Regions from separate parts of the Streptomyces sp. NPDC111516 genome, predicted to be linked through region 1. Evidence: riboswitches for the same ligand, from Rfam matches in the RefSeq annotation. Region 1 holds a riboswitch; the other holds the start of a gene.
What was found. Region 1 has a riboswitch for cyclic di-AMP ahead of ACZ7L9_RS12965 (transglycosylase SLT domain-containing protein). Riboswitches for the same ligand answer to the same signal wherever they lie in the genome.
Positions count from the first base shown of each region.

Region 2: another riboswitch for cyclic di-AMP. It lies ahead of ACZ7L9_RS11600 (C40 family peptidase); the one in region 1 lies ahead of ACZ7L9_RS12965 (transglycosylase SLT domain-containing protein).

Region 1 is NZ_JBVKBV010000005.1:174,360-178,038, reverse strand. Features, by position in the region: gene ACZ7L9_RS12970 (ATP-binding cassette domain-containing protein) at 1-253, opposite strand, end outside; cyclic di-AMP (ydaO/yuaA leader) riboswitch at 980-1,140, shown strand; gene ACZ7L9_RS12965 (transglycosylase SLT domain-containing protein) at 1,143-1,904, shown strand; gene ACZ7L9_RS12960 (hypothetical protein) at 2,225-2,518, opposite strand; gene ACZ7L9_RS12955 (APC family permease) at 2,912-3,679, shown strand, end outside.
Region 2 is NZ_JBVKBV010000004.1:279,585-283,263, reverse strand. Features, by position in the region: gene pcrA (DNA helicase PcrA) at 1-1,482, opposite strand, end outside; cyclic di-AMP (ydaO/yuaA leader) riboswitch at 1,763-1,927, shown strand; gene ACZ7L9_RS11600 (C40 family peptidase) at 1,926-3,101, shown strand; gene ACZ7L9_RS11595 (hypothetical protein) at 3,210-3,563, opposite strand.

The sequences.
Region 1 (3,679 bases):
TCGTATCGAGGGTGATGTTCTGAGGAAGGTAGGCGAGGTTGCCGCCGACGGTCACCGAGCCGTGGGAGGGGCGCAGCCGGCCGGCCAGCAGGCGCAGCAGTGTGGACTTGCCCGCGCCGTTGTTGCCGACGAGGCCGGTTCGGCCCCGGCCGATGCTGAGCGAGAGCCCGTCGAGGACGGTAGTGCCGTCCGGCCACTGGAAGGACAGGGCGGAGCAGGTGAGGGAGGCGCTGGGGGTGGTGGGTGTCGCCATGGTGATCCTCGCAGTCGTGAGCGCGGTGAAGGGGGCTTCGTATGCGAGCACCACGCAGCGACCGAAACGGGAACAGGTACGGCGGTCCGAAAGATCGAGGGACGGCTCATGCACCGAGGTCGCATCCACGCGGGGTCACGGGCAGGGGGAAACACTGCTACTGCGTGACGGGCGTACGACCGGAGCCGTACGGCGCGATGATCGCGAACCTCAGATGCGCAACGTCCACCTCTATCGGAGACAACAGGACAGCTTGAAACCTTAGCGATCCGGCGGGCGGAAGGCAACGCCTCGGTTGCGTGCGGGGGAGTGGCACCAGTGAACGGGCGGCCGCTCCTGCCGGGCGTGGTCGGCCCGACGGCGGCGCACCGGAGCGAGAACATGCGAAGAGTCAGTCAAATGTCCAATATGTGCAATTTTGTTGGACATGAGCCCTTGGGTAACAAAGGGGCATTTAGGGGAGTTGCGGTCTCTGGGTGTTGCCCGAAATGCCCCTTTCTGAAGCTGCGTGGTGTGAGTCACGTTCAGGCCTCGCCGTGTCGTGGAGTGCCACCCGGTTCCCTTCTGTGCAAGGGAATTTGACATGGCTATGTGAGGTGGCTTACTTCCCGTTCAGTGATTCGATCTTGCAAATGAATTGTGATCAAAAATTAGAGGCTTGTTCCCTTCGGCATTTCTCGCCTACGGTCACCCTCAATCCGGACGGAACGCCGAATCCTGCCACCGTCCGAAAAACCGACCCACTCACGTACGGCAGGAGCGGGGGACCCAGGTAAGCCGCCGAACCGGTATCCGGAACGGCTCGGGGTGAAGTCGCAATTGCATGCGGCCAGACATCTCCAGTCTGAACCCGACAGCTCACCTCGTAGGCGACGGAGAGGAATTCGCCATGCCCGCTACGGGTAAGTATCGTCGTCGCAAGCCCACTTCGCTGACCCGCAGTTTCATCGCCGCGACCACGGGCGGAGCCGCCCTCGTGCTGCCGCTGGTCTGCGCCGGCTTCGCCTCGGCCGCGCCGGCCCAGGCCGCCACCGCCGAAAAGGCCACGGCGTCGGCCGCCACCAAAGAAATCTCCGTACAGAAGGCCGCGCCCACCGTCTATTCCGTGATCGCGGGTGACACCCTTTCCAAGATCGCGAAGCAGCATTCCGTCAGCGGTGGCTGGCAGAAGGTGTACGAGGAAAATCGAGAGACCGTCGGTGACAACCCCGCCCTGATTCACGCGGGCATGAAGCTGACCATCGGCGCCAAGGCCGGGGCCAGCGCTTCCACTGGCGTATCCGCCGTGAACAACGTCGCCGTTGCGGCCGCCGCCGCCCCCGCCAAGTACACCAACAATCTGGACGGCTGGATCAAGGAGTCGCTGGCCGTTATGGCTCAGAACGGCATCCCCGGCAGCTACGACGGCATCCACCGCAACATCATGCGCGAGTCCTCCGGCAACCCCCGGGCCATCAACAACTGGGACTCGAACGCCGCCGCCGGAATACCGTCCAAGGGTCTCCTGCAGATCATCGACCCGACGTTCCGTGCCTACCACGTGCCCGGTACGTCGATGGACAGCTACGACCCGGTCGCCAACATCACCGCAGCGTGCAACTACGCGGCCCACAAGTACGGCTCGATCGACAACGTCTTCGGTGCCTACTGACACACACTGTCACCGAACGGCGGTTCAGGGCCGACGGGTTCACGGGTTCACGCGGGGTCGAGCAGACCCCTTGTGAAGGACCGCACCCGCCGGTCAGGGACCGCCGTTCGGTCGCTGCTGGACAAGAACGGAGAGCCGGAAGAGCAGGGACTCCAGTTCCTCTCCGCCGCCGCGAGCAGGGCGTCGTCCAACGCCGACGTGTGCTGCGCGCAGTCCCCCGCGCTGCCGGCGCCTCGACGGCACGCACCAGCCGGGCTCCGCTGTGATGCGAGAAAGCCGCCGTACGGAACGACGCGATCTGCCCCGGCCGACGGTGAGCGCTACTCCGGCTTCTGGGGTGGTGGCCTGGGAACCGTGGCCGCTGCTCCTTGACGGACGGACTTCACCACGGCGTCGTGAAGGCGTCGACTGTCGTCCTCGGAGCAGCAGCGCACGGGGCTGCCCGACATGGTGAACCAGTCGATCGCACCCGTGTACTGCACAGTCACCTGGGCCGTGTCATCGGCCCAGGTCGTGTGAACCGTCAGGTCTCCGGACAGGACGCCGACCTCGTCCGTCAGCACGCCACCATGCCCGGAGAACACACCGCGAGTCGTCCATGACGCCCAAGCCATGAGACCAGGCTGGCACCAAGTCCGTGGACGCGCACCCGCAGCCGGAGCGTGGGGACTCGCCGCCCGAGCGACGCGCACGCTCAGCCGTCCGCCCTCCGCGGTGCCCCGGGACGCCCGCACCCTTCCGGAATCTGGAACGGGCGAAACTTTCCACCGGATCCCGCTGCGGTTCCCGTATCCGCCGATCCTCAACGGAATGACGCACTTTTAACACCAAACCGTTGGACCAGTTTGCCGAAACAACGAATTCCGTAGGTGAATAGCTCTTGACCTGCGGAACTCGTCAGGATTGCATGTCGTCGCCGGGAGCGACGAAACCACTCACCACGTCCTCGTCTGGAGGCGATACCGCTCCCGCGCTCAGTCACCGCACCTGTTGATCGGAATCGCACGATGACCGAAACGCTCAGCGCTCCCCAGGCGCTGGCCCCCGCGACCGGCCCCACCCCGCAGAAGCTCAAGCGTTCCATCGGTGTCGTGGGCGGAACACTGCTCACGCTCTCCTGCGTGACGCCCGCTTCGACACTCTTCGTGGTCGTACCGGACCTGTTCTCCAGCCTCGGCACGTACACCGCCCTGACCATCGGCATCGGCTCGCTGCTCTGTATCGCAGTCGCCTTCTGTTACTCGGAACTGGGCACCCTCATCCCGAGTGCGGGCGGTGAGTACGCCATGGTGTCGACCATGGCGGGACGGCTGGCCGGTTGGCTCGTCTTCGTGCTCTCTCTGCTGGTCGTGATGATCGTGCCCCCGGTCATCGCCATGGGCACGGCCGACTACCTCGCTCCCGTGGTGCACATACCGGCCCCCCTCGCGGGCGCCGGAGTCATGGTGCTCGCCACCCTCGCAGGTCTCCTGGACCTGCGCGCCAACGCGTGGATCACCGGAATCTTCCTCGTCCTGGAAGTGATCGCGGCCGGCGTCGTCGCCGTTCTCGGCTTCGCGCACTCCGAGCGCGGAGCCTCCGCGCTGGTGCACGGTTCGGTCGCCTCGTCGGGCGGGACGAGCTCCACGGTCACCGCGATGATGGTGGTCTCCGGGCTGGCGATCGCGCTCTTCATCACCCAGGGCTTCTCCACGGCCGTCTACCTCTCGGAGGAGCTGGAGAATCCCCGACGCAACGTGGCCCGTACCGTCCTTGCCACGCTTGCCATCTCCACC
Region 2 (3,679 bases), on a different contig from region 1:
GATCATGGCTTCGGCGCGGTCGCCGATGCCGCGTTTGGGCACATTGAGGATGCGGCGCAGCGGGACGGTGTCCTCGGGGTTGGCGAGGACCCGGAGGTAGGCCAGGACGTCCCGGACCTCCTTGCGTTCGTAGAAGCGCACGCCGCCGACGACCTTGTAGGGCAGTCCGACGCGGATGAAGATCTCTTCGAAGACCCGGGACTGCGCGTTCGTACGGTAGAAGACCGCGACGTCGCCTGCCTTGGCGTCGCCCGCGTCGGTCAGCCGGTCGATCTCGTCGGCGACGAACTGCGCCTCGTCGTGCTCGGTGTCGGCGACATAGCCGGTGATCCGGGCGCCGGTGCCGGCGTTCGTCCAGAGGTTCTTGGGGCGGCGGCTCTCGTTGCGCTCGATGACCGCGTTGGCGGCGGACAGGATCGTCTGCGTGGAGCGGTAGTTCTGCTCCAGCAGGATCGTGGTCGCGTCCGGGTAGTCCTCCTCGAACTGGAGGATGTTGCGGATGGTCGCGCCGCGGAAGGCGTAGATCGACTGGTCCGCGTCACCGACGACGCACAGCTCGGCGGGGGCGTCGCCCTCGCCGACCGGGCCGACCAGTTCGCGTACGAGGGTGTACTGGGCGTGGTTGGTGTCCTGGTACTCGTCGACGAGGACGTGCCGGAACCGGCGGCGGTAGTGCTCCGCGACGTCGGGGAACGCCTGGAGCAGGTGGACCGTCGTCATGATGATGTCGTCGAAGTCCAGCGCGTTGGCCTCGCGCAGCCGGGACTGGTACATCGCGTAGGCCTGGGCGAGGGTCTTCTCGAAACCGTCCGCGGCCTGGCCGGCGAAGGTCTCCTCGTCGATCAGCTCGTTCTTCAGGTTGGAGACCTTCGCCGTGAACGACTTCGGCGGGAAGCGCTTCGGGTCGAGGTCCAGATCGCGGCAGACCAGGGCCATCAGCCGCTTGGAGTCGGCGGCGTCGTAGATCGAGAACGATGACGTGAAGCCGAGCTTCTTCGACTCGCGGCGCAGGATGCGTACGCACGCGCTGTGGAAGGTCATGACCCACATGGCGTTGGCGCGTGGTCCGACGAGCTGCTCGACGCGCTCCTTCATCTCGCCCGCGGCCTTGTTGGTGAAGGTGATCGCCAGGATCTGGCCGGGGTGCACCCCGCGCTCGGCAAGGAGGTGGGCGATCCGGTGGGTCAGCACCCGCGTCTTGCCGGAGCCCGCCCCGGCCACGATGAGCAGCGGGGAGCCCGCGTGGACCACGGCGGCGCGCTGCTCGGTGTTCAGCCCGTCGAGGAGCGCCGCCGGGTCGATGACGGGGCGGTGCGCGCCGTCGCGGTAGTACTCCTCCCTGGGCGGCGGGGGCCCGTCGAATACGCCCGCGAAGAGGTCCTCCGGCACCGCTTCGGGTGCGGGGTCCTCGGGGGGCGGCGGGGGCTCTTCCTCCGAGTGCTGGAGGCCGGCCAGGAAGCTGTCGTCAAAGAGGCTGCTCATCGCTTGTCGAGTCTAGGCCGCCGCACCGACACACGACGGCCGCATGCCGAACCGGACCCGGGCCGCATGACCGACCCCGCCCCGCTACCGGGCACGCAAAGAGAGCGGGCACCCACTCCGGGTGAGGAATTCCGGGCCCCCGGCCGCCCTTGCCGCCCCACTTCGCCGAGGTCACGAAAATGTATCGGGCATATCGAACATCAACCTTCACAGCCGCACCATGGGTTGGCTAGCGTGCTCGTCCGGGCGGCCCGTACCCCCTGAGGCGAACCACGCCGAGCGGGCGCCCACGCCGAATCCGGGCTGCCCTCGCGGGAGTCCGGAACCGGGGACCCACACGCAGCACCGGGGTGAATCGGTCCTTGCCCCCACGCGGACCGTAGGGCAGCCTTCCGTTCCGCCCGAACCCGACAGCTAACCCGGTAGGCGGTCCACGGAAGGAGATGCCGGCCTTGGCGTCGCATCGCAAACCGCGCACCCGGGTGCGCACCACCACACCGGCCGTCGGGCTCACGACGGCGGCACTGGCGTCCGTGACCCTGCTCTCCACGCAGAGCGCGATGGCCGCCCCCGCCCCGAAACCCAGCATCGAGGACGTCCAGAAGAAGGTCGACGACCTCTACCGGCAGGCGGGCACCGCGACCCAGCAGTACAACCAGGCGAAGGAAGCCGCCGCCACCCAGCGCACCAAGGTCGACGCCCTGCTGAATGATGTCGCCCAGCGCGCCGACCAGCTCAACGACGCCCGCAGGACGCTCGGCACGTACGCGGCCGCGCAGTACCGCAGCGGCACCATCGCGCCGAGCGCCACCTTCTTCCTGGCCGACGACCCGCAGTCGTACTTCGACCAGAACCAGCTGATGGACCGGATGACCAGCCGGCAGCAGAAGGCGATCACGGACTTCCGTACGCAGCAGACCAAGGCGGCGAAGAAGCGGGCCGAAGCGGTACAGAGCCTGGAGACGCTGACCACGACGCAGACCACGCTGCGCACCAGCAAGCAGGACGTCCAGAAGAAGCTGGGCGAGGCACGCGCGTTGCTGTCGAAACTGACCGTCGAGGAGAAGGCGCGGCTCGCGGCGCTGGAGCGGAAGAAGGAGGCGGAGGCCCGGCGCAAGGCGGAGGAACTGGCCAAGCAGCAGGCCGCCGCCAAGGCGGAGGCGGACCGTAAGGCCGCAGAGGCCGCGAAGGAAGCAAATTCCGGCAGCGGTACGAGCACGGGCACCGGCACGGGCACCGGCACGGGCACCGGCTCGGACAGCAGCGCCACCACCAAGGCGGAGAAGGTCCTCGCCTTCGCCCGGGCCCAGATCGGCAAGCCGTACGTCTGGGGCGCGACGGGCCCGTCCTCGTACGACTGCTCCGGGCTCACCCAGGCGGCGTGGAAGGCCGCGGGCGTCGGCATCCCGCGCACCACGTGGGACCAGGTGAAAACAGGCACCCGGGTCGCGACGGCGGACCTGCGCCCGGGCGACCTCGTCTTCTTCTACGACGACATCAGCCACGTCGGCATCTACAAGGGCGACGGGATGATGATCCACGCGCCGAAGCCGGGAGCGAATGTGCGCGAGGAGTCGATCTACTACATGCCGATCTACGGCAGCGTGCGGCCGGCGTAGCGGTTCGCGTGGCCGTCGGCCGGGGCGCGGGCCGCGCCCCGGCCGACGCAGGACCCGGGTCCGGCTCAGGCCCCGGCTCTCAGGACAGCGGCCCCAGGTCTCGGTTTCTCAGGTCCAGAGCGTGGCGATGAAGATGTTGGCGAGCGTCAGCCCGCCCACGGCCGAGAAGGCACCCTTGTCGACCTTCTCCTCGTCCCGCTTGATGTAGACCAGCGCGAGTATGACGACCAGGAACAGCAGCTTGACCCCGATCTTGATGTTGTTCACGGTGTTGCCGTCGGCCTGGTTGAGCCCGACCAGCGCGACACCGGTGACCAGCATCGTCAGCGCGCCGTGCAGCATCGCCGGGACGAACCGGGCCGTGCCCGCGCCCATCGCCTTCATCTGGGTCAGGAAGCCGCCCAGCAGAGAGGCGATACCGATGATGTGCAGGGCGACGAAGACATGAATGAGTGCTTCCATGAGGCCGCAGCCTAGCCCCGCCCATATCACCACTCCGCAGGCAGGTGCAGCTTCCTGCCGCTTCACTCGTGTCTGCACCAATTGCCTCACTCTGTTGTCATTTTTCCGATCAAACA